DNA from 3 places in the Bacillus sp. 41-22 genome. Region 2 is predicted to be linked to each of the others. Evidence: riboswitches for the same ligand, from Rfam matches in the RefSeq annotation. Region 2 holds a riboswitch; each other region holds the start of a gene.
The links. A riboswitch is a leader RNA that binds a small molecule or an ion and turns the genes downstream of it on or off. The one in region 2 is predicted to bind S-adenosylmethionine.
Positions count from the first base shown of each region.

Region 1: it holds a riboswitch for S-adenosylmethionine, as region 2 does, so the genes downstream of both, LCF45_RS13140 (ECF-type riboflavin transporter substrate-binding protein) here and LCF45_RS24645 (methionine ABC transporter ATP-binding protein) in region 2, are expected to answer to the same signal.
Region 3: it holds a riboswitch for S-adenosylmethionine, as region 2 does, so the genes downstream of both, LCF45_RS01840 (methionine ABC transporter ATP-binding protein) here and LCF45_RS24645 (methionine ABC transporter ATP-binding protein) in region 2, are expected to answer to the same signal.

Region 1 is NZ_CP084035.1:2,589,860-2,597,429, reverse strand. Features, by position in the region: gene lepB (signal peptidase I) at 1-238, shown strand, start outside; gene LCF45_RS13150 (macrolide family glycosyltransferase) at 495-1,673, shown strand; gene LCF45_RS13145 (aspartate/glutamate racemase family protein) at 1,723-2,406, opposite strand; SAM riboswitch class I at 2,557-2,672, shown strand; gene LCF45_RS13140 (ECF-type riboflavin transporter substrate-binding protein) at 2,812-3,360, shown strand; gene LCF45_RS13135 (ABC transporter ATP-binding protein) at 3,371-5,071, shown strand; gene LCF45_RS13130 (energy-coupling factor transporter transmembrane component T family protein) at 5,064-5,864, shown strand; gene LCF45_RS13125 (YjcZ family sporulation protein) at 6,000-6,098, shown strand; gene LCF45_RS13120 (sensor histidine kinase) at 6,198-7,517, opposite strand; gene LCF45_RS13115 (protein kinase family protein) at 7,564-7,570, opposite strand, start outside.
Region 2 is NZ_CP084035.1:4,766,394-4,773,963, reverse strand. Features, by position in the region: gene LCF45_RS24675 (hypothetical protein) at 1-365, shown strand, start outside; gene LCF45_RS24670 (arsenate reductase family protein) at 1,014-1,379, shown strand; gene gcvH (glycine cleavage system protein GcvH) at 1,421-1,804, shown strand; gene LCF45_RS24660 (toprim domain-containing protein) at 2,057-2,401, shown strand; gene LCF45_RS24655 (thioredoxin family protein) at 2,405-2,713, shown strand; gene LCF45_RS24650 (hypothetical protein) at 2,866-3,210, shown strand; SAM riboswitch class I at 3,336-3,443, shown strand; gene LCF45_RS24645 (methionine ABC transporter ATP-binding protein) at 3,752-4,777, shown strand; gene LCF45_RS24640 (methionine ABC transporter permease) at 4,770-5,435, shown strand; gene metQ (methionine ABC transporter substrate-binding lipoprotein MetQ) at 5,458-6,270, shown strand; gene metQ (methionine ABC transporter substrate-binding lipoprotein MetQ) at 6,344-7,150, shown strand; gene sufC (Fe-S cluster assembly ATPase SufC) at 7,388-7,570, shown strand, end outside.
Region 3 is NZ_CP084035.1:338,935-346,504, reverse strand. Features, by position in the region: gene LCF45_RS01870 (MarR family winged helix-turn-helix transcriptional regulator) at 59-541, shown strand; gene LCF45_RS01865 (ArsA family ATPase) at 618-1,799, shown strand; gene LCF45_RS01860 (DUF3926 domain-containing protein) at 1,792-1,983, shown strand; gene LCF45_RS01855 (HXXEE domain-containing protein) at 2,047-2,529, shown strand; gene LCF45_RS01850 (MetQ/NlpA family ABC transporter substrate-binding protein) at 2,697-3,551, opposite strand; gene LCF45_RS01845 (methionine ABC transporter permease) at 3,573-4,238, opposite strand; gene LCF45_RS01840 (methionine ABC transporter ATP-binding protein) at 4,228-5,247, opposite strand; SAM riboswitch class I at 5,373-5,478, opposite strand; gene LCF45_RS01835 (cysteine hydrolase family protein) at 5,720-6,265, shown strand; gene pruA (L-glutamate gamma-semialdehyde dehydrogenase) at 6,578-7,570, opposite strand, start outside.

The sequences.
Region 1 (7,570 bases), 2.2 Mb from region 2:
TATTAACGGTAAAAAGCGTGATGAGTCGTATATACAGTTAGATATGTCACAAGTATCAAATCGTTTTTCAAACTGTAGAGAAATGAAAGTTCCCACGCATAAATTATTTGTGTTAGGTGATAATCGAAATCATAGTAAAGATAGTAGGAATACGCTTGGACTAATTGATGAGTCAAATATAATAGGTAAAGTGAAAATGGTATATTATCCATTTGATCAAATAAAATGGATAAAATAATTCTATTAGATTTGCACGTTTTATAAAATAAATCATATATTGATAGCATAGGACAAGCAGAAAAGCTTATCCTAACCTCACAGAACACTCCTTATCACAGTTAGGCATCTACATTTTATGTAGATGCCTTTTTCAATGTCTGATAATTATTTATCAACCTAAAGTAGTAAGTATATTGGGACTATTAAGGGAAGGTTGCTTGTAATAATAACAGTACGATTAATAAGAAGATTGAATTGTAAGGAGTGAGAAATAAGTGATGAATATTTTAATAGTTAATTTCCCTGCAGAGGGACATGTAAATCCTACATTAAGTTTAGTAAAGGCCTTTACTGAAAGAGGTGATAACGTACACTATATTACAACGGAAAGCTTTAAGGAAAGGCTTGAAGTTTTGGGAGCCATTGTACATACTCATCCGGATTTATTAAAGGAGATTTCTATTGATAATGAAACTTCATATGGATTAAAATCTTTCTTTCATGTACATGTTCAAACTTCTTTATACATATTAGAAATTACGAAACGATTATGTAAAAGCATTAATTTTGATTTCGTAGTTTATGATATATTTGGTGCTGGAGAGTTAGTAAAGGAATATTTACAAGTTCCAGGCATAGTTTCCTCTCCTATATTTTTAATTCCACCAGTATTATTGGAAACCTTGCCTTTTCATCCAAATGCAGAAATACAATTCCAACCCGATGAACTCTCTGAAAAGTTACTGTATCAAATGGAACATGAATTTGGAGTAAAGCCCAAAAATAATCTTCAATTTATGCATAATAAGGGAGATATTAGTCTCGTGTATACAAGTCGTTATTTTCAACCTAATAGCGATTCGTTCGGAGAAAACAATGTTTTTATTGGACCGAGTATTATAAAGCGCAAAACAAATGTAAAGTTTCCACTTGAATTGCTTTCAAAAAAGAAAGTTATTTATATTTCAATGGGAACACTTCTCGAAGGGCTCGAACCATTTTTTAATACTTGTATTGATGCTTTTTCAAATTTCGAAGGGATTGTAGTAATGGCGATTGGTGATAGAAATGATATTTCAAAAATTAAGCAAGCGCCAGACAACTTTATTATAACCCCTTACGTACCTCAATCAGAAATATTAAGTGAAGCAGATGTTTTTATTACACATGGTGGAATGAATAGTGTGCACGATGCAATCCATTATAATGTCCCATTTGTGATAATACCGCATGATAAAGATCAACCTATGATAGCGCAAAGATTAACTGAGCTTGAGGCAGCACATAGATTATTGAAAGAGCATGTTAATGTGCAAACTTTAAAAAAGGCGGTAACAGACGTTCTTTCAAATGAAAAGTATAAACATGGCATTCGAAAACTGAATGAAAGTTTTTTAGAGTGTGGTGGTTCCAAAAGAGCCATTGCAGTTATTGATGCTCTTTTAAATAAATAGTTCGGATAATATAAAAGCATAGAGGCTCTACCTGTATGCTTTTATATTATTATCCAGCAAATTGTACAGCAGTATTCGCATGTAAATAAGCAGTATCAAAAACAGGAACAGATAGATCATTTTGGGAAATGAGCAAAGGAATTTCCGTACAGCCAAGTAGAATTCCTTCAGCCCCATTATTAATTAATGAATTGGTAATTTGTATTAGTTTTTCTTTTGATGTTTCTGAAATAATTCCTCTACTTAATTCATTTAATATGACGTGATGGATAAAAGTTCTTTCTTCGTCATTTGGGATAATTGTCTCAATGTTATATTTTGCTAGTCGTGATGTATAAAAATCTTCTTCCATTGTTTGTTTCGTTCCTAATAATCCGATCCGTTTTATATTCTGTTCTACCATTTCTTTAGCACTTACATCACCGATATGAAGAAGTGGGATTGATATTGCTTGTTCTACTTCCTCAGCAAATAGATGTACAGTATTAGAACACATTAGTAAACATTCAGCTCCAGAGTGTTCTACTTTTTTTGCTACTGCGACTAATTCATTTTTCACTTCTTCATATTGATGATTTTGTAATAATGTAGTTACTTCACCAAAGTCCATACTATATAAAACAAGCTTCGCATTTTGATCATATTGAGAGAGAGTTAGTGTATTAATATGTTTATAATATAACGATGTTGATTCCCAACTTAGTCCGCCAATTAAGCCAATTACTTTCATCATGCATTCCTCCCGTAACAATTTTGAATTTATTATTTCATAATTCCGATAAGAATACAATGATTTAGTTGAACTATTTATCGAAAAATAAAAATAGTAAGAAAAGTATTGAAATTATTTATTGTTAGTGCCATAATACAGATTACAAATACATACTTATCCAGAGAGGTAGAGGGAACGGCCCTATGAAACCTCAGCAACCCCTATGTAATTACATAGGAAGGTGCTAATTCCGCAGAGGACACTATGTGTCTTTTGAAAGATAAGGGGATTCTTGTACGTGAAAGAAAATGACCTCTTATTAAAGAGGTCATTTTTTGTTGTATAGAAAGGAAGTGTCGATGCATAATTCATTTTCAAAATAAATATAGAGTATTAAAAGTTGAATAATACGAGAGGGGAATTGTAATGAATAAATTAACGACAAAGCTAGTAGTAGCTATTGGAATTGGAGCAGCTTTATACGGGGTATTAGGGCTTTGGGGATTTTCTATCGCACCGAATACATTTATTAAACCCGCATTGGCTATTTTAACAGTTTTTGGAGCGTTATTTGGCCCGGTAGCAGGGCTTTTAATAGGACTCATCGGTCATACCGTTACAGATACGATCGCTGGTTGGGGTATTTGGTGGGGATGGGTTATTAGTTCAGGTATTATTGGTTTTGCAATGGGACTCATACAAAAAAGATTTGGTTTTAGTGTAAAACATGGAACGTATAATAACCGTGATATTTCTTATTTTGCAATTGCAGGGTTAATTGGTATTGTCATAGCTATTATATTTGCTGGAGCATTCGATATTATTGTGATGGGAGAACCGTTTGACAAAATAGTTATACAAGTACTAGGCGCAACAATCGCAGACGTTATCGTATTTTTAGTTCTTGGCTTACCAATCACGATCGGCTTAGCGAAATCAAATAAGAAACATACACATTTAAAAATTGAAAAGTAGGGATGAATACATGCAACCAATTATTTCTTTTGAACAATTTACCTTTCAATATAGGCATGCTACGCAGCCTACTTTGAAAGATATTACATTTCAAATATATCCTGGGGAAAAGGTACTTATCGCTGGACGAAGTGGTTCAGGTAAGTCAACATTAGCTCATTGTATAAATGGGCTAATCCCATTTTCTTACGAAGGGATAAGTACCGGTAACATTTTAATAGCTGGAAAGGATCCGAGAAAAGGTAGTGTTTTTGAACAGAGTAAACACGTAGGGACAATATTACAAGATCAAGATGCACAATTTATAGGCCTTACTGTCGAAGAGGATGTAGCATTTGCATTAGAAAACGATTGTGTAAATCAAATAGAAATGAGAAAGATTGTTACGGATTCTTTAAAAAAGGTAAGCATGCAGGACTTTCATACACAAAGTCCGCATGAATTATCAGGAGGTCAAAAACAGACAGTCTCTCTTGCAGGTCTGCTAACGACGAATGCAGATATATTATTATTTGATGAACCGTTAGCTAATTTGGATCCTGCATGTAGTTTGAATACAATAGAACTCATTAAAAATATACATGAGAAATATAATAAAACAATTGTAATTATTGAACATCGAATAGAAGAAATTTTAAACCTTGATTTAGATAAAATTATTTTAATAGATGAGGGAGAAGTTATTGCCGTTGGTTCACCGGATAGTATTTTAAATTCTGATATATTACCAAATATCGGACTAAGAGAACCTATTTATATAGAGGCGCTAAAGAAATTAAATTTTGATAGTAATAATGTTAAGGTATTTCCAATTGAAAATCTTCGTAATGCAGGCGTTCATAGCCTATTAAAGAACTGGATGCATAAGCAAGTTTCATCAAAAAACAAATATATTAAAAAAGTTTTATGCAAGATAGAAAATTTATCATTTACGTACAATAACAAACATACAGCCTTAGAAGATATCAACCTTTCAATAGGAGAGGGAGAAATAATAGCCTTATTGGGTCATAATGGAGCAGGGAAATCGACATTAGCTCATACTCTTATAGGAATAAATAAAACAAAGAATGGGAGAATAACATTCGATGGAGAAAATATAAATTGTTGGTCTATTCGTAAACGCGGGGAAGTTATTTCTTACGTTATGCAAAACCCAAATCAAATGATTACACAGCCTACTGTTTTAGAAGAGGTTTCATATTCATTACAATTAAAAAAGGTTTCTAAAGATGAGATTGAGACAAGAGTCGAAAAAGCTTTAAGAATTTGTGGATTATATCCATTTCGTAACTGGCCAATTCAGGCATTAAGCTATGGACAAAAAAAGAGGCTTACTATTGCATCTGTACTTATAACAAACCCAAAACTTATTGTATTAGATGAGCCGACAGCTGGACAAGATTATTACCATTACAAACAGTTTATGTCGTTTATTAGAAAACTGGCTGAAAGGGGCATATCCTTTATTATTATCACACACGATATGAATCTTGCTTTAGAATATGCAGATCGAGCGGTAGTTCTGCATGAAGGGAAAATTATTGCGGACAATACTGTATCTGCTGTTTTAGGGGATCAAGGAACGTTACAAAGAGCTAATCTACGGGAGATTTCATTAATAAAACTAGCTAAATTAAGCGGAATTCCAACTCCAGAAACATTTGTGAAACTTTATATTGAAGCTAATAGGAGGGAGGAATATGCATAATACGTATTTTTATCGTATGGATGGTGCAATTAAATTATCTTTATTTATATTTTGTATGACACTTACTTTTTTATTTTTTGATTTTCGTATATTGCTAATTTTATTTATTGTTGGATGTATCGGCCTTTTAATTGCAAAAATTCAATTGCGTAAAATTATAGTTATTTTCAGCGTTATATTTACATTTAGTTTATTAAATTCCGTTATGATTCTTTTCATTACGCCCACCCATGGATCGGAATTAACGGGATCGTATACCTCTTTTTTTTATATAGGTTATGCAACAATTACATATGAAACTTTATTTTATGCAGCTACACTTTCATTGAAATATTTTACGTTATTACCATTTACACTTCTTTTTATTTATACAACTCATCCAAGTGAATTTGTGAGCAGCTTAAATAAATTTGCTGTTCCTTATAAAATTACATATGCAATAAATATTGCACTACGTTATATACCAAGCATTCAATCTGAATATATAATCATTAGACACGCACAGGAAGCAAGAGGCGTACCTTTTGAAAAAGGAGAAGCGAGCTTGTGGATTCGTATGAAAAACCGTGTTTTAATTTTTTGGCCACTTATTATTCATTCATTAGAAAGGATTGATACTGTTTCAAATGCAATGGATTTAAGAGGTTTTGGAAAAAAGGATAAACGAACGTGGTACTATGCAAAAGACGCACAAAAGGAGGATTACATCACACTTTTTGTTGGTATTATCATTTTGATTATTGCAGTTTACTTAAAGCTGAATGTATTCCAAAGTTTCTGGTACCCATTTTAAAGCACTCTCAATAGAGTGCTTTTACTAATTTTTATGAAGACATGCTCAAAAAAAGGAGATACACATACTGTATAATACGAACCAGTTAAAATGATCAACTACCTATTAGTTTTCAAACCAAAAGGAGGAGAAAATATGAGTTTCGGTGGTTCTTGTGGTTTTGGTGGAGGTTTCGCTTTATTAGTTGTGTTATTTATTTTATTAATTATTGTTGGATGTAGCTGTTGGAGCTAAGGGTACTAATTTCTAATTAGTCTCTTCTAAATGTAAACTAAAAAAACATAGCAGATACTTTTTGTATCGAAATAAAAAAGGAGCCATTATGCTCCTTTTTTATTTATTATGCAACGTGCTCTCATTATTATATTTTGGGAATGTAATAGTTAAAGTAGTTCCTTTATTAACGATACTTCGGATTTTTAAACTGCCTCGCATCGTTTCAATAATTTTAACAGCAACCATCGTTCCTAAACCCGTACCTTTCGTTTTTGTACTAAAATATGGTTCGCCAAATCGATTAATTTGCTCTTGCGACATTCCAATTCCACTATCTTGAATCCGTATTATAACTTTATTATTACTAACAGATGCAGAAATAATAAGATCACCGCCACATGGCATTGCTTCTATACTGTTTTTTATTAAATTTAAAAAACATTGATGGAAGTGCTGTGTATTACCAATAATTGTTCCCTCTGAGAACTCTTTTGTAATATTAATATTATTCATGTTACAAAAAGGTAACATCATATTAATAACTCGATTTAACTCGTGCTCCACTGAAATATGATCTAGTTTTTCTGAAGCCGGTTTGGCAAAAGTTAAGTAATCATCAATAATTGCTTGTGCACGATTTAACTCTTCAAGAATATGTTCAATATACTCATCTTTGGATTGTTGAGTTATATTGGGTGTTTTTAAAAGTTGTGTAAATCCTTTTACAACAGTCAATGGATTCCTTACTTCATGTGAAATACTTGCAGCGAGTTGGCTGACAATCTCCATTTTTTCGACTTTTATTAATTTTGATCGCATAAATATTGCATCTTTTAAAACCTCATTAAAATAGACCATAAATAATATTAAAATAGTTGGTAATAGAATGAAATAAATAATGTACAAATTATTCACTTCAAAATCTGATAGAGTTAAAACAATTACTGTTGTAAATATTGCAAGGAAAAAAGTTAAAAACATAGATGAAGTTACTTTTATTTTCCTATTGTATGTATTAAATTTTGATGATGCGAATGCTGTAATTATTAACATCGTTCCATAAACAATGATTGTTAACAGGCTAAAACCATAAAACATAAAACGTATTATTAATAAAATCATGAGTAATGCAATACCGACTGGAAATCCACCATAAAGTGTACCAATTAAAAAGGGGATTTGTCTTAAATCGTGAATATAATTTTCATCCATATAGATGGGATACCGCATACATAAAATTAGTGGGATACTCGTACAAAGAATGATAAGTAGTTTCTTATATTTCTTCCCGAAGTACCCACTATCATAAATAAAATAAAAAACAAATATACTGCTTAAAATATAAAGAAGATTATTTAAAACATTTTGATTAATGTAAACAAAGTTCATAATACATGCCCCGTTATCCTGAATTTCAATCCCATATGTATTATACATTATAAAAGTACAAGTTTTACATGTACTTTTACAATGTATGTAGTTTTTATAGA
Region 2 (7,570 bases):
AAAAAGTGAAGTTAGAGGAATTGGAAAAGAAAGCTAAGGAAGTGGATGGTTTTCTAATAATGAAAGATCACTTTCAAGAAGCCTCAACAGAGCAGTATAAAGATGTATTTTCATCGCTAAAGAAACCAGTATTTTTTATTGGTTTACAAGATAAATCATATTCAACTTTTATTACAAAAGGGATAGAGTATAACAGTGCACGAAAAGATGTAAATGCTATGTACGCGCAAGGTTTTGCAAATATTGGAAGTGGCGAAGGGCAACAATGGGGAGTAGGTTTATTGAATGGTGGAAATACAGAAGAAAGTATTCATAATATGTATATAGTAGTATTTCAAACCATTTCGGACTATTTAAGTCGATGATGAAGGAGCCTGTAAAAGGACTTCTTATTTTTTAAATAAAGTGAAACTTTAATCAGTGGGGGGTGTCCATCCCCCACTGATTATTAGCCCGCACCAATCGGGCTTTTACGGGCAGTTATCTCCCACCTAACTTCCTCGCATTTGCCGAATTTCGAGGTGGGAGTCTTACTGCCCGCAAATAGCGGGATAAACGTTTGTTTAAGATATATGTTCGGTATAGAAAATCATGTATTCCAAAGGTGATATAGAAAAACATGAAATTAATCAAACGTTTGTTTAAGAGGTATGTTCGGTATGGAAGAATTCATGTATTCCAAAGGTTGGGGTAGAAAAACATGAAATTAATCAAACGTTTGTTTAAGGTATATGTTCGGTATAAAAGAATCTACGTATTCTGAAGGTTGAGGTAGAAAAATATGAAATTAATCAAACGTTTGTTTAAGATATATGTTCGGCGTGGGATGAGAAAAAATTTTTAAAAAATTATATATTTATTTTTTCTTAATAAATGGCGGAAAAATAAGAAAAATTAGCAGGATTATTAAAAATTATCACGAAATAAGTAAAAGTTTAGCGAATAATCGTTTGAAATAATAAAATGTTTTCTATATGATAAAGGTAAAGGTTAGTAAAAAAGTAGGTGAATTTATGACAGTAACATTTTATTCATATCCAAAATGTGGCACATGTCAAAAAGCAAAGAAATGGTTTGAGGCAAACGATGTAGCATATGAGATGATTCATATTGTTGAAAATCCACCGTCAAAAGAAGATTTACGTAATTTACATGAGAAAAGTGAATTACCATTAAAAAAATTCTTTAATACAAGTGGAATGCGTTACCGCGAACTTGGTTTAAAAGATAAGTTAAAGGATGCAAGCGAAGACGAAATGTATGAGCTTTTAGCATCTGATGGCATGTTGATTAAACGTCCAATTGTAACAGATGGAACGAGTGTAACACTTGGTTTTAACGAAGAGCAGTTTGAAAGTGTGTGGAAAAAGTACCAATAAGGTATTTTTACATAATTAATACATTCACTGGAGGTACAGTCATGAGCATTCCAAATAATTTACGTTACTCTGAAGAACACGAATGGGTAAAAACAGAAGGTAATGCGGTTGTTATCGGTATTACTCATTTTGCGCAAGGTGAGTTAGGCGATATCGTATTCGTTGAACTTCCTGAAGTAGGTGCAACAATCCAAGCTGACGAGCCATTCGGAAGCGTAGAATCTGTTAAAACAGTTTCTGAATTATACGCACCTGTAAGTGGTAAAGTTGTAGCAGTAAACGAAGAATTAAGTGACCAACCAGAACTAGTTAACGAATCTCCATACGAGGGTGCATGGATGGTTAAAGTTGAACTTTCTGATGCAAGCCAAGTTGAGAAGTTATTAACTGCAGAAAAATATGCAGAAATGACAAACCAAGACTAATTATAGTCGAAGAAAAAGGACAGCCTTTGTGCTGTCCTTTTTTATGTTGTGTACATAATGAATTTAAAAACATATATATTAATTATTATGTAGGAGAACGTTTTTGAAAAACTTTTTTCATGTAGGCTTCATGCTGAGCAAGCCGCTTGAGCTTTTCTTTTGCAAAAATAAACAGGAAACAACATGAAAATAACGAATATACTATATACTAAGTTAAAGGTTGTATAGTATATGGTGATCGGGTGATGACATATGATTTATGTGGAAAAAGTCATTATTGTAGAAGGTAAATCGGATAGAAGAAAGATTGAATCTATTATTCGTGAACCAGTGGAAATTGTTTGTACAAATGGTACAATTGGTTTGTCGAAAATGGATGAGCTCATTGATCAATTTTTTGATAAGGACGTATATGTGCTAGTGGATGCTGATGATGCAGGAGAAAAGTTAAGGAAACAATTCCGAAAAGAATTTCCGCAAGCAGAGCATATTTATATTGATCGCTCGTATCGCGAGGTGGCGACTGCACCTTCTTCACATTTAGCAAATGTATTATGGGGAGCAGACATTGACGTTTATACAGAATATTTACGGTAAGGAATGATAGAAGTGATTGATTGGACAGGTGCCGAAGCTACAGCCCTAATAGGAAATGAAGAAAAAACAGTGTTATATGTGTATACACCAATGTGTGGAACATGCCAATTGGCAAAGAAGATGTTAACGGTCGTTGAGATGACGATTGAAGATTTGAAAATTGGAATGTTAGATTTAAATTATGCCCCGCATTTAGCGAAAGAGTATGGGATAGAAAGTGTACCGTGTTTACTTATTTTTGAAAATGGGACACTGATGAAGAAAATATATGCATTTCATTCGGTTGAATATTTATATACGGAATTAAAGTAGGCGGCAAAGTTTTTGCCGCCTCGACATATTTCTTGGGAAATATGTCGACATGCGTGATAGATACAGTATTTGTCGAGCGAAAATAACAGGATTGCCCTTTAATAAGAGGGAATGGTATGTAATAGAAAGTGATATGAGGGATGTGGTTTAGGATGAAATTATATTCTTTGCTTCAATCATTTGTAAATTACGCTAATGGTCAATATCATTTAGAACCGCTTTTAAGGCAAGGAGAAAGAACTGTTAATTTTCGTTTTGGAGATGAATGCTGTTCGTTACAAATTTCAAGAGATTATATAGAACTTTTGAAAGAGGCGAGAGGAACGGAACAAATCGTTTGTTTAGAGGAAGAGGATGTACAAAAGTTAGTGACTGGAAATATGAGGTTGCAAAAGTTAATGAGTGATGGACGGGTACAATATTCTGGAACGTATCGAACGATGTTATTAGTTGAATCGATGTTTCATATATGTAAACCGATGTCAGTCGGAGCTTAAAATTCTGAAGTTTCTTTTTTTACGAAAATTTCTGTTGACAGAGCGTGTGGATATTGATACAATTCAATTCATAAAATATAGACAATTTCATAAATTTTAAATCAGACGAAAATTTAATCTGATTTCTCTTATTAAGAGAGGTGGAGGGACTGTGCCCTGTGAAGCCCGGCAACCGTCAACTTATGTTGAAATGGTGCCAATTCCTGCAAAGCAAATGCTTTGAGAGATGAGAGAGAGGGATAATGTTGTTATATACGCATATAAACCTTTCTGCTTCTCTAGAAGCGGAAAGGTTTTTTGTTGTTTGAATGCGGAGGACATTCAAATAATAAGAGGAGCTATAACGATGGACTACACGCATGAAAAATAAAAAAATGCGGAGTCTATCCAAAGTTTTATGAAATCTAGCTCCAGCGGCTAGAACAGTCGGTCGTTTCATCCCTTCCTATGAGGCAAAAAGCGCCTCTACGTCTGGGATTCCAACGCCCTCTTGTTCTAAGCGAGCCGCTTGCGCTTTTTATTTAAAAAAGGGGTGAACATCATGATCTTATTAGAAAATGTAAAGAAAATATATAAGGCAAAAAGCGGTGATGTCACTGCTGTAGATAACGCCAACTTAAAAGTAGATAAGGGTGAAATATTTGGTGTTATTGGATATAGTGGCGCTGGGAAAAGTTCGTTAATCAGATTGTTTAATCAGTTAGAGAAACCAACTTCTGGCCAAATTACAATTGCGAATCGTGTGATTTCAGCGATTACTGGAAATGAACTTCGTAAGGCAAGACAAGAAATCGGAATGATTTTTCAGCATTTCAACTTACTTTGGTCACGAACTGTGCGTGAAAATATCGCATTCCCACTTGAAATTGCAGGTGTCGATAAGGCGGAGAGAAGAAAACGTGTCGATGAGTTAATTCATCTTGTTGGATTAGAAGGAAGAGGAGACGCGTACCCATCTCAGCTAAGTGGTGGACAAAAGCAGCGCGTCGGGATTGCAAGAGCGTTAGCAAATAATCCACAAGTACTTTTATGTGATGAAGCAACGTCAGCTCTTGATCCGGAAACGACAGATCAAATTTTAGATTTATTGTTAGATATTAATAAGCGTCTCGGCTTAACAATTGTATTGATTACGCATGAGATGCACGTTATTCGCAAAATTTGTAATCGAGTTGCTGTAATGGAAAAAGGGAAGATCGTAGAAACGGGTCCAGTACTTGACGTATTCCGTAATCCACAGCAAGACATTACAAAACGATTTGTACAGCAGTTAACTGATTCTGAAGATACAAATGAAACGATTGAAAGTTTAATAGAAAAGTATCCAGATGGAAAAGTAATTCGTTTGCAGTTTGTCGGTGAAGCGGTAGAAAGACCGGTACTTCAAAGGTTAATGCAGCGCGGTGATATAGAAGTTAGCATTTTGCAAGGAAATATCGCGCAAACGAATAACGGATCTTACGGAAGTTTAGTCGTTCATTTAAATGGTGAAGAAACAGCGATCCAGCAAGCAATAGAAGGGATTCATCAAGATCAAGTAGAGCTGGAGGTGATTGCACATGGATAAGTTAATCGCAAATATTGATTGGAATCAAATGTTAGAAGCAACTGGTGAAACGTTATATATGACGGCAATCGCAGCACTTGCCACATTTGTTTTAGGACTTATTTTAGGACTATTACTCTTTATGACAGCGAAAGATAATTTATGGGAAAATAAAGCGATTAATACGGTGATTGGAGCGTTCGTAAACATTTTCCGTTCTATACCGTTCATCATTTTAATTATTTTATTAATCCCGTTCACAAAGATTCTTCTTGGAACAATACTCGGAGCGAGTGCAGCGCTGCCAGCTTTAATTATTGGAGCGGCACCATTTTACGCGAGAATGGTTGAAATCGCGCTTCGTGAGATTGATAAAGGTGTAATTGAAGCTTCAAAAGCGATGGGAGCAAAAACAAGCACAATTATTTTGAAGGTGTTAATTCCAGAATCGTTACCAGCGTTAGTATCTGGTATTACGGTTACGACTATTGCTTTAGTAGGCTATACAGCAATGGCAGGTGTTGTTGGTGCTGGTGGTCTTGGAACACTTGCTTACTTAGAGGGATTCCAGCGTGGAAATAACGATGTAACAATCGTTGCGACAATTTGTGTATTACTCGTTGTATTTTTAATTCAGTGGATTGGTGATAGTTTAACGACTCGAATAGATAAAAGATAATGAAAACAGGGGGATATTTCAAATGAAAAAATTATTACTTACAGCACTTATTTCAACTTCAATTTTTGGGTTAGCTGCTTGTGGCGGGAAAGATAAAGATGAAAAGAAACTTGTTGTTGGTGCTTCTAACGTACCGCACGCTGAAATTTTAGAAAAGGCAAAACCGTTACTTGAGAAAAAAGGAATTGAGCTAGAAATTAAAAAATTCCAAGACTACGTATTACCAAATAAATCGTTAGCGGATAAGGAATTAGATGCAAACTACTTCCAGCACATTCCGTATTTAGAAAAAGAGATTAAAGATAAGAAATATGATTTTGAAATAGCAGGAAAAATTCATTTAGAACCGATTGGTGTGTATTCTCAAAAATATAAGAGCTTAAAAGAACTTCCAAACGGGGCGACAATTATTATGAGTAATTCTGTTACTGATCATGGTCGTGGTTTAGCAATTTTACAAAAAGAAGGCATTTTAAAAATTAAAGACGGAGTAGAGCCAGTTAAAGCAACTCCAAAAGATATTGCGGATAATCCGAAAAACTTAAAGTTCAAAACAGATATCGAGCCTGGTTTATTGCCACAAGTGTATAACAATAAAGAAGGCGATGCGGTTCTAATTAATTCTAACTATGCAATTGATGCGAAATTAAACCCAGAAAAAGACGCGATTGCAATTGAAGGAAATGATTCTCCATACGCAAACGTAGTAGCTGTTCGTAAAGGCGATAAAGATAAAAAAGAGATTAAAGCTCTTATAGAAGTACTGCATTCTAAAGAAATTGAAGACTTTATTACTAAAGAATATAAAGGGGCAGTTGTTCCTGTAAAAGAATAATTGCGGAAAAAGGGCTGGTGTATGCCGGTCCTTTTTTTACTACATAAATATAGGGGAGAAAAGGGGACATCATATGAAAAAGATTCTATTGTCAGTTGTTACAGCACTGTCTGTATTTACATTAGCTGCTTGCGGGGGGAAAGATGAGAATAAGCTTGTCGTTGGCGCTTCTAATATACCGCACGCTGTTATTTTAGAAAAGGCACAGCCAATATTAGAGAAAAAGGGCATTAAGTTAGAGATAAAAAAATTCCAGGATTATGTTTTACCAAATAAGGCATTAGCTGATAAAGAAATCGATGCAAATTATTTTCAACATATCCCTTATTTAGATAAAGAGATTCAAGAAAAAGGATACAAAATTGTAAATGCAGGAAAAATTCATTTAGAGCCAATGGGCATTTATTCTAAGAAATATAAAAGCTTAAAAGAACTTCCAGATGGCGGAACAGTTATTATGAGTAATAACGTAGCGGAGCGTGGCCGTATGCTCGCATTGTTACAAAAAGGCGGCGTTATTAAATTAAAAGACGGTGTAGATGTTGTTAAAGCAACAGTAAAAGATGTTGTAGAAAATCCGAAAAATTTAAAGTTTAAAACAGATGTAGAACCTGGACTTTCACCCAAGCTGTACGAAAACAATGAAGGTGATGCTTTATTTATTAATTCAAACTACGCAATTGATGCGAAATTAAATCCAACAAAGGATGCAATTGCAATTGAAGGATCAGACTCTCCTTATGCAAATATTATCGCAGTTCGTAAAGGTGACGAGAAGAAAAAAGAAATTAAAGAGTTAGTAGACGTATTGCATTCAAAAGAAATTCAAGACTTTATCAATAAAGAATATAAAGGTGCTGTACTTCCAGTAAATGAATAGGTGCTGGGAAGGACTGGGAATAACCCAGTCCTTTTTTCTTTATATATATAAGAAGAAAGGTGTATCATAAGAGGATGTAAAGGAAATACTTATATACATTTGTGAAAAAATTGTTACATTTTCTTAGTGTTTGCGATATCATTTTATTTGATATAAGATTAGAATGAGAATAAAATGAGAATATGAACGTTTTAGTAATTTTTAAAATGTATATAGAGGATTAATGGAGGTATTGAGATGGCTGGTTCTACATTAACGGTTAAAGACTTACACGTATCAATCGATGGCAAAGAAATTTTAAAAGGTGTAAACCTTGAAGTAAAAGGTGGAGAAATCCACGCAATTATGGGACCTAACGGAACAGGTAAATCAACTTTATCTTCTGCGATTATGGGTCACCCAAAGTATGAAGTAACAGAA
Region 3 (7,570 bases), 830 kb from region 2:
TTCCACATAAAATAAAAACAAATATTACGAACCTCGAAATATACGGGAGTGGAAATAATTGTTACAATATGAACATTTTTTAGACTTACTGCTAGATAACGCCAAGAAACTTTTCTATCCTGAAGAATGGGTAAGTCTTGATTTAACACTTTCCAAGACAGAAGTATTTTGTTTACTTTGGATGGAGCGAAATACGGATATTACAATGACAAAAATTGCTGATCTTCTTGATATACCGATGAGTACAACAACGGGCGTTGTAAATCGCCTTGTAAAAAAGGGATATATTGAACGCTACCGGAATGAAAGCGATCGACGCATTGTATTAATTCGTTTAACAGAAAACGGCGTAATGCTCGTTCAAGAAGTAAAACAAAATGCGGCCCATTACTTTAGCCTAGTGACAGATTCATTGTCAGAAGAAGAAAAAGCATTCTTACTACAAATATTCCAAAAGATCATGAATCACATTGCTACGTCACAGCAAAAAACAGAAGAAAAGGTTTCTACACCTAAAATGAAAAACATTCCGATTGAATAAGACCCTAGTTGGGTTTTTATTCAATTAAATATTTCGACACTCGTAATATTCGATATTCGAAACAAAGGGGATATTAATGATGAGAATTATTCTGTATACAGGTAAAGGCGGCGTTGGAAAAACTAGCATTTCAGCAGCAACAGCAATCCAAAGTGCAAAACAAGGATTAAAAACATTAGTAATGAGTACAGATCCTGCTCATAGTTTAGGGGATTCATTTGGCATAAAACTATCTTCTGAGCCACTAGAAATTCGCGAAAACTTGTGGGCACAAGAAATTAACACTATTTATGAAATGGAAAAAAGCTGGGGGAAATTGCAGAAATATATTACACTACTCTTCACTTCCAAAGCAGCTGATGATATTACAACAGAAGAATTAACGATGTTCCCTGGTATGGAAGATTTAATTAGCTTACTTCGAGTACTCGATTACTATAAACACAACACTTACGACGTCATCATTATTGATTGCGCACCGACTGGAGAAACTTTAGCAATGCTTAGCTTTCCAGACATGCTCGGCTGGTGGATGGAAAAACTCTTTCCTATTAAAAGGAAGATTTTAAAAGTTGTTCGTCCTGTAGCTCAACCACTTCTTGGTGTCCCCCTTCCAACTGATGATATTATGGACGAATTAACGAATACGCTTGAACAACTTGGAGAAATGAGAGATATTTTATCAAACCGAGAAGTAACGAGTATTCGCGTTGTTGTAAATCCTGAAAAAATGGTCATTAAAGAAGCTCAGCGTAGTTTTACTTATTTAAACTTATACGATTATAACGTAGATGCCATTATGATTAACCGCGTCATCCCTAACACTGTTACCGACCCTTACTTTCAGGCATGGAAAGATACACAAAAGAAATATAAGGCGTTAATTAAAGATAGTTTTCAGCCACTTCCTATTTACGAAGCTCCCATGTTTGAACAAGAAGTTGTTGGTTTACCTATGTTAGAGCGTGTAGGAAATGCTTTATTTAAATCAGACCCCTCTCCTACTGAAGTGAAATTTAATGGCCGCACACAATATGTAAAAAAAGATGGCGATGAGTATATTTTCGTACTGTCCATTCCCTTCTCAAACAAAAGTGAACTTTCATTAAATCAAAAAGGTGATGAACTTATTATTCGAGCCGGCTCTATGAAGCGAAATATCACCTTACCAAAAACATTAACACACCTTTCTATTCAAGGAGCTAAGTTTGAAGATGATGTACTAAACATTCGGTTTGGAGGTGTAGTACATGCATGATGAATTACTAAGAAAGGTAATTCGTACAAAAATAAAAATCGGTATGCGTATATTAGAAGAGCTACCGAATCCGATTCAGCAATCAGCTAAGCACGCACTAAATATTTTGCAAGAGGAGCTCTCCTCTTATGCTGAAGAACAACCGCAACCTGAGAGTAATTTAAAAAGCATCATAATTGAATAACTATACCCTTGTAGAAAGCCTTTTCTTATAGGCTTTCTATCCCTTTATTGGAGCTGATATAAGTTGATAAAAACATCTTCAACAAGACATTTCACCACTAATACAATCTGGCTAATCCCCCTTCTATTCTTTTTTCATAACCTTGAAGAAGCTTTCCAAATGCCACAATATATCGCTAATCGATTTTCGATCCATTTTATAACTAACAAACAATTTTTCATTGCAATTTCCATATTAACAACCTTCGTCTTACTCATAGTCATTCTATATCAATTAAGCATCATATCTTCTATTTATTTGATCATTTTTATACAGGGCTGTATCTTCTTTAACGCCGTTCAGCATATTATCTTGTATTTCATTTATCGTTCTTATAATCCAGGAGTAATCTCAGCATCTATCATTATCCTATTTTCTCTTTTCTTATTTTCATCAAAGAAACTATTAATCCCTAAAAAGAAATTAGCAAGTACACTCATTTTTAGTTTAATCTCTTACCCAATCATAATTTGGATTTCCTTATTATTAGCCAGCTGCTTTAATTAAAAAAAGACCAGGAAAACTCCTGGTCCATCACTCTACTTAACAAACATTGGATTCTATGTTATACAAAATTAGAAGGTACAGAATTAGGGTTTTGTTTGTTAAGTAGATTATATGTTGAACGAGCTAACAGCGGAGGGGTTCCTACTGTTAGTCGTTAAACTCAATAATTATTTTACGATTTTTTCAAGCTCATCAAGTGAAAGATCTACTGAAATTGAACCATCATTTGTTTCTTTCTTAATTGCATCTGTTACTTCTTTTGAATGGTATAACTCAATTACTTTTTTCAGTGTTGGATCATTTTTATCTTTCGTACGAGCTGCGAAAATATTAATATAGGCCTTTGCATTTTCATTATTTGGATCTTCTAAGAAAATTGGATCCTTCGCTGGGTCTAATCCAGCTTGACCAGCAACACCGTTATTAATAACTGAAGCCGCTACATCTTTTAACACACGAGGTGTTTGCTGTGCGATAACCGGTGTAACTTTTAGCTTCTTTGGATTTTCAGCGATACCACTTGGATCCCCAAATAGACCAAAATCTTTCTTAAGCTTTAATAATCCAGCTGCATCAAGAAGTTTTAATGCACGTGCTTGGTTCGTTGGATCATTCGGAATAGCAATTTCCGAACCATCTGGGATTTCATTTGCTTTCTTATATTTTTCAGAGTATAAGCCCATCGGTGCAATTTGCGTTGTACCAACAGCTGTAATATCTAACTTATGCTCCTTTTTAAATTGCTCTAAGAAAGCAATGTGCTGGAATGAGTTTAGTTCAATATCTCCATCAGCTAACGCTTTGTTGGGTGTTGTGTAATCAGAGAACTCAACCAGTTTAATTTTAATCCCTTCTTTTTCAGCTTTTTTCTTTAAAATTTCCCAAACGTCTCCATCTGTTCCAGTTACACCGACGCGAACTACTTTCTCTTTCGCTCCTGCACCTGTGTCTCCACCTGAGCAGCCGCTTAATGCTGTAATTCCTACGATCGCTGATAATGCAAATGCTAAAATTTTCTTCATTTTCTTTTCCCCTCTTCCTTTTTATGATCTGCGTAAAAAGACTTTCGCAAAGTAGTTCCCTAAATTTTGAGCCACCTGTACAAGAATAATAAGTAAAACGACCGTTACAAACATAACTGACGTATCAAAGCGTTGATAACCATATGTCATTGCTAAGTCACCAAGACCGCCACCACCGACAAGTCCTGCGACTGCAGAAAATTCAATTAAACCGACCGTCATAAACGTGACACCTAGGATCAATGGTGCTAAAGCTTCTGGTACGAGGATTTCAAAAACAATTCTAAGTGGTGAAGCGCCCATTGCTTGTGCTGCTTCAATTACTCCTTTCGGAACAGAAACAAGATTGGTTTCAACCATTCTAGCAATACCAATTGATGCAACTAACGTCATTGGGAAGATTGCTGCAGCCGTTCCAATCGTCGTTCCAATAACACTTCTTGTTAGTGGGCTTAAAGCTACTAAAAAGATAATGAATGGAACCGGACGAATTGTATTAATTATGATATTAAGAATAGAAAAGACCCATTTATTTTCTAAAAAATTTCCTTTTCTCGTTACATACAACAGTAAACCTAGAGGTATACCGAGAATTGTAGCAAATATAAGGGTTACAATTACCATTAAGAGGGTATCCCCCGTCGCATCTAATATGCGAGGCCAAAATATACTCCAATCAACTCGCATGAGCTTCTACCTCCTTCAGCTGCACTTGCAGTCTTAGATGTTGTAATGCTTTTTGAATTTCTTTCTGTTCACCTTGTAGTTCTACAAGAAGATTTCCAAATAGCACATTTTGGAGTTCAATAATATTTCCATAAAGAACATTTACATCGACGTTATAGTTTTTCGCAATATATGATAGTACAGGCTGCCCTGTCTCTTCCCCAGTAAAAGTCAGGCGATAAATCTGACCTCCGTTTTGAATTTTCGCTAGAACACTTTCTGGTAAGTGATCATTAATAACAGAGCGTACAAAATTTTGAGTTGTCTTTGTTTTTGGTTGTGTGAAAACGTCAAACAGTTTTCCTTCTTCAATTACTTTTCCTTTTTCCATAACGGCTACACGGTGACAAATTTCTTTCACAACGTGCATTTCATGTGTAATAAGTAGAATCGTTAAATTGTACTCTCTATTTACTTTCTTTAATAAATTTAAGATTTCTGTTGTTGTTTCCGGATCTAAAGCTGATGTTGCCTCATCACATATGAGAATATCGGGTGATGTCGCAAGTGCTCTTGCAATCCCAACACGCTGCTTTTGCCCACCTGATAACTGTTCTGGATAATAGTTCGCTTTATCTTCTAAACCAACAAATTTTAGTAGTTCATTCACTCTTTCTTTTATCTCATTCTTTGGCAATTTCGCTAACCTTAATGGATAAGCAATGTTCCCAAACACCGTTCTTGAATTAAATAGATTGAAACTTTGGAAAATCATCCCAATTCTTTGTCTTAGTGTCCGCAATTCTTTCGCCGATAATGATGTAATATCTTTATCATCTATTGAAATTGTTCCTGCAGTTGGTCTTTCTAACATATTTACTAAACGTAATAGCGTACTCTTTCCAGCACCACTAAATCCGATAATGCCAAAAATTTCGCCCTTTTCAACTGACAGCGTTACATCCTCAACCGCATGAACAGATTGCCCACCTGATTCATATACTTTACTTACATTGTTAAAAGAAATCATTTTCTTCCCTCCTATATGCTGTAAAACTTGAAGTAGAGCTTTCGAGGTAAAATAAAAAGTGCTCTCCTCCTTATCAGTAATAAAAGATAAGAAGGAGAGCACTTTTATATGTACTCATTCACATCTTCTCATCTTCCAAGCCTTTATAGGCTTGCTGGAGTTAGCACGGTATTAAAAAAACCCGTTGCTGAGGTATCGTAGGGCCAGTCCCTCCACCTCTCTGGATAAGAGTGTATCGATTTAATTGTCGTTTAATTAAGTCTTATTATAGAACTCAGAATAATGAGAGTCAATACATTTTTCGGAAAAATATTAATTATTTCTCTATTTAAATTTTTAAATAAGAAGTAACAATACAATAGTGATTTTTAAAGTTATGTAAAATCCTTCTCACTCATACTTTTAAAAAGGAGAATCTTCTCTATTCATTGAATAACATTATTTGAATATGAAATCGGAGGAAGATAGATATATGAAAACAGCTCTTTTGCTCGTCGACATTCAAAATGATTATTTTCCAAGCGGAATGATGGAATTACGTAATCCAGTAGAAGCAAGTGAATATGCTAGTCAGCTACTACAACATTTTAGAATAAGAAACGAACCTATTTTTCATATCCAACATGTAGCTATAAAAGATAGCGCTACTTTTTTCCTACCCAATACAGAAGGTGTCCATATTCACGAAAATGTCCGTCCACTTAGAGAGGAAACCGTTATCCTTAAACATTATCCAAATAGCTTCCGAGAAACTGATCTTCTAGAACAATTACAACGTTCAGGAATTGAGCACGTCGTAATATGCGGGATGATGACCCATATGTGTATTGATGCTACAGTAAGAGCTGCTTTTGATTTTGGTCTTCACTGTACCGTAATACACGATGCTTGTGCTACAAAAGATCTTTCATTTAAGAATGCTACTATACCAGCTGTTTATATTCATAATACAATTTTGGCGAGTTTAAATGGAGTATACGCAAATATAATGAGTACAGAAGAGTTTTTAGCGACCTAAAAAAAACACTCCTTTCAGTTAGCAAAGCCGAAAGGAGTGTTCTCTTGTCTAACCATAGATTTTCTTTCAAATTGTATTATACAGGAAATCCTCAAAATGAATACTAAAAAATATGACTAATAAGTCAATTTTTCTCGCTGTTTTGTTTCTATTTTCATGTTTATCCCGATATTAACAAGGTTTAACTAATCCAAAAGAAAAAATAGTAATATTTAGAAACCTTTCTTGATTGAAATTAACTAGCTTCTATTATAGAGAGTTTCTCAAAAAGAAAAGATCTTCACAGTCTGTGAAGATCTTTTCTACTATTTCTTATAAAGTTTCAGAAGTAGTTTTTGCTTGCATGTGAAGCGCTAAGTAATCAGGGCCACCAGCTTTAGAGTCTGTACCAGACATGTTAAAGCCACCGAATGGTTGGTAACCTACGATTGCACCAGTACATCCACGGTTGAAGTATAAGTTACCAACGTGGAAGTCTTCACGTGCTTTTTCAATATGGTCACGGTTGTTAGTAACAACTGCTCCTGTTAAACCGTATTCTGTATTGTTTGCAATTGCAAGTGCATGATCAAAGTCTTTTGCTTTACAGAATGCTACTACTGGTCCGAAGATTTCTTCTTTCATTAAGCGAGCATCTTCTGCAACATCAGCAACGATTGTTGGTTGGATGAACCAGCCTTTAGAATCGTCTCCTTCGCCACCTGATACGATTTTACCTTCTTCTTTACCAATTGCAACATAGCTCATTACTTTATCGAATGCAGCTTGGTCATTAACAGGTCCCATGTTAATATCTTTTGCATCTGGGTTACCTACTGTTAATTCTTTTGTTAATTCAACAGCACGATTTAATACATGATCGTATACATCTTCATGGATTACTGCACGAGAACATGCAGAACATTTTTGTCCTGAGAATCCGAATGCTGATGCAACGATAGATTTAGCTGCTAATTCAAGATCTGCCTCTTTATCAACAACGATTGTATCTTTACCGCCCATTTCAGCGATAACACGTTTTAACCAAATTTGTCCTGGGTTTACTTTTGCTGCACGTTCGTAAATACGAATACCTACATCGCGAGATCCAGTGAAGCTAACGAAACGTGTACGAGGGTGATCTACTAAATAGTCACCAACTTCAGAACCATTACCTGGAACGAAGTTTACTACGCCAGCTGGTAAACCAGCTTCTTCTAATACTTCCATAAATTTCGCTGCTACTACAGGAGTTGTACTAGCTGGTTTTAGTAATACTGTGTTACCAGAAACTACGGCAGCTGTTGTCATACCTGCCATAATTGC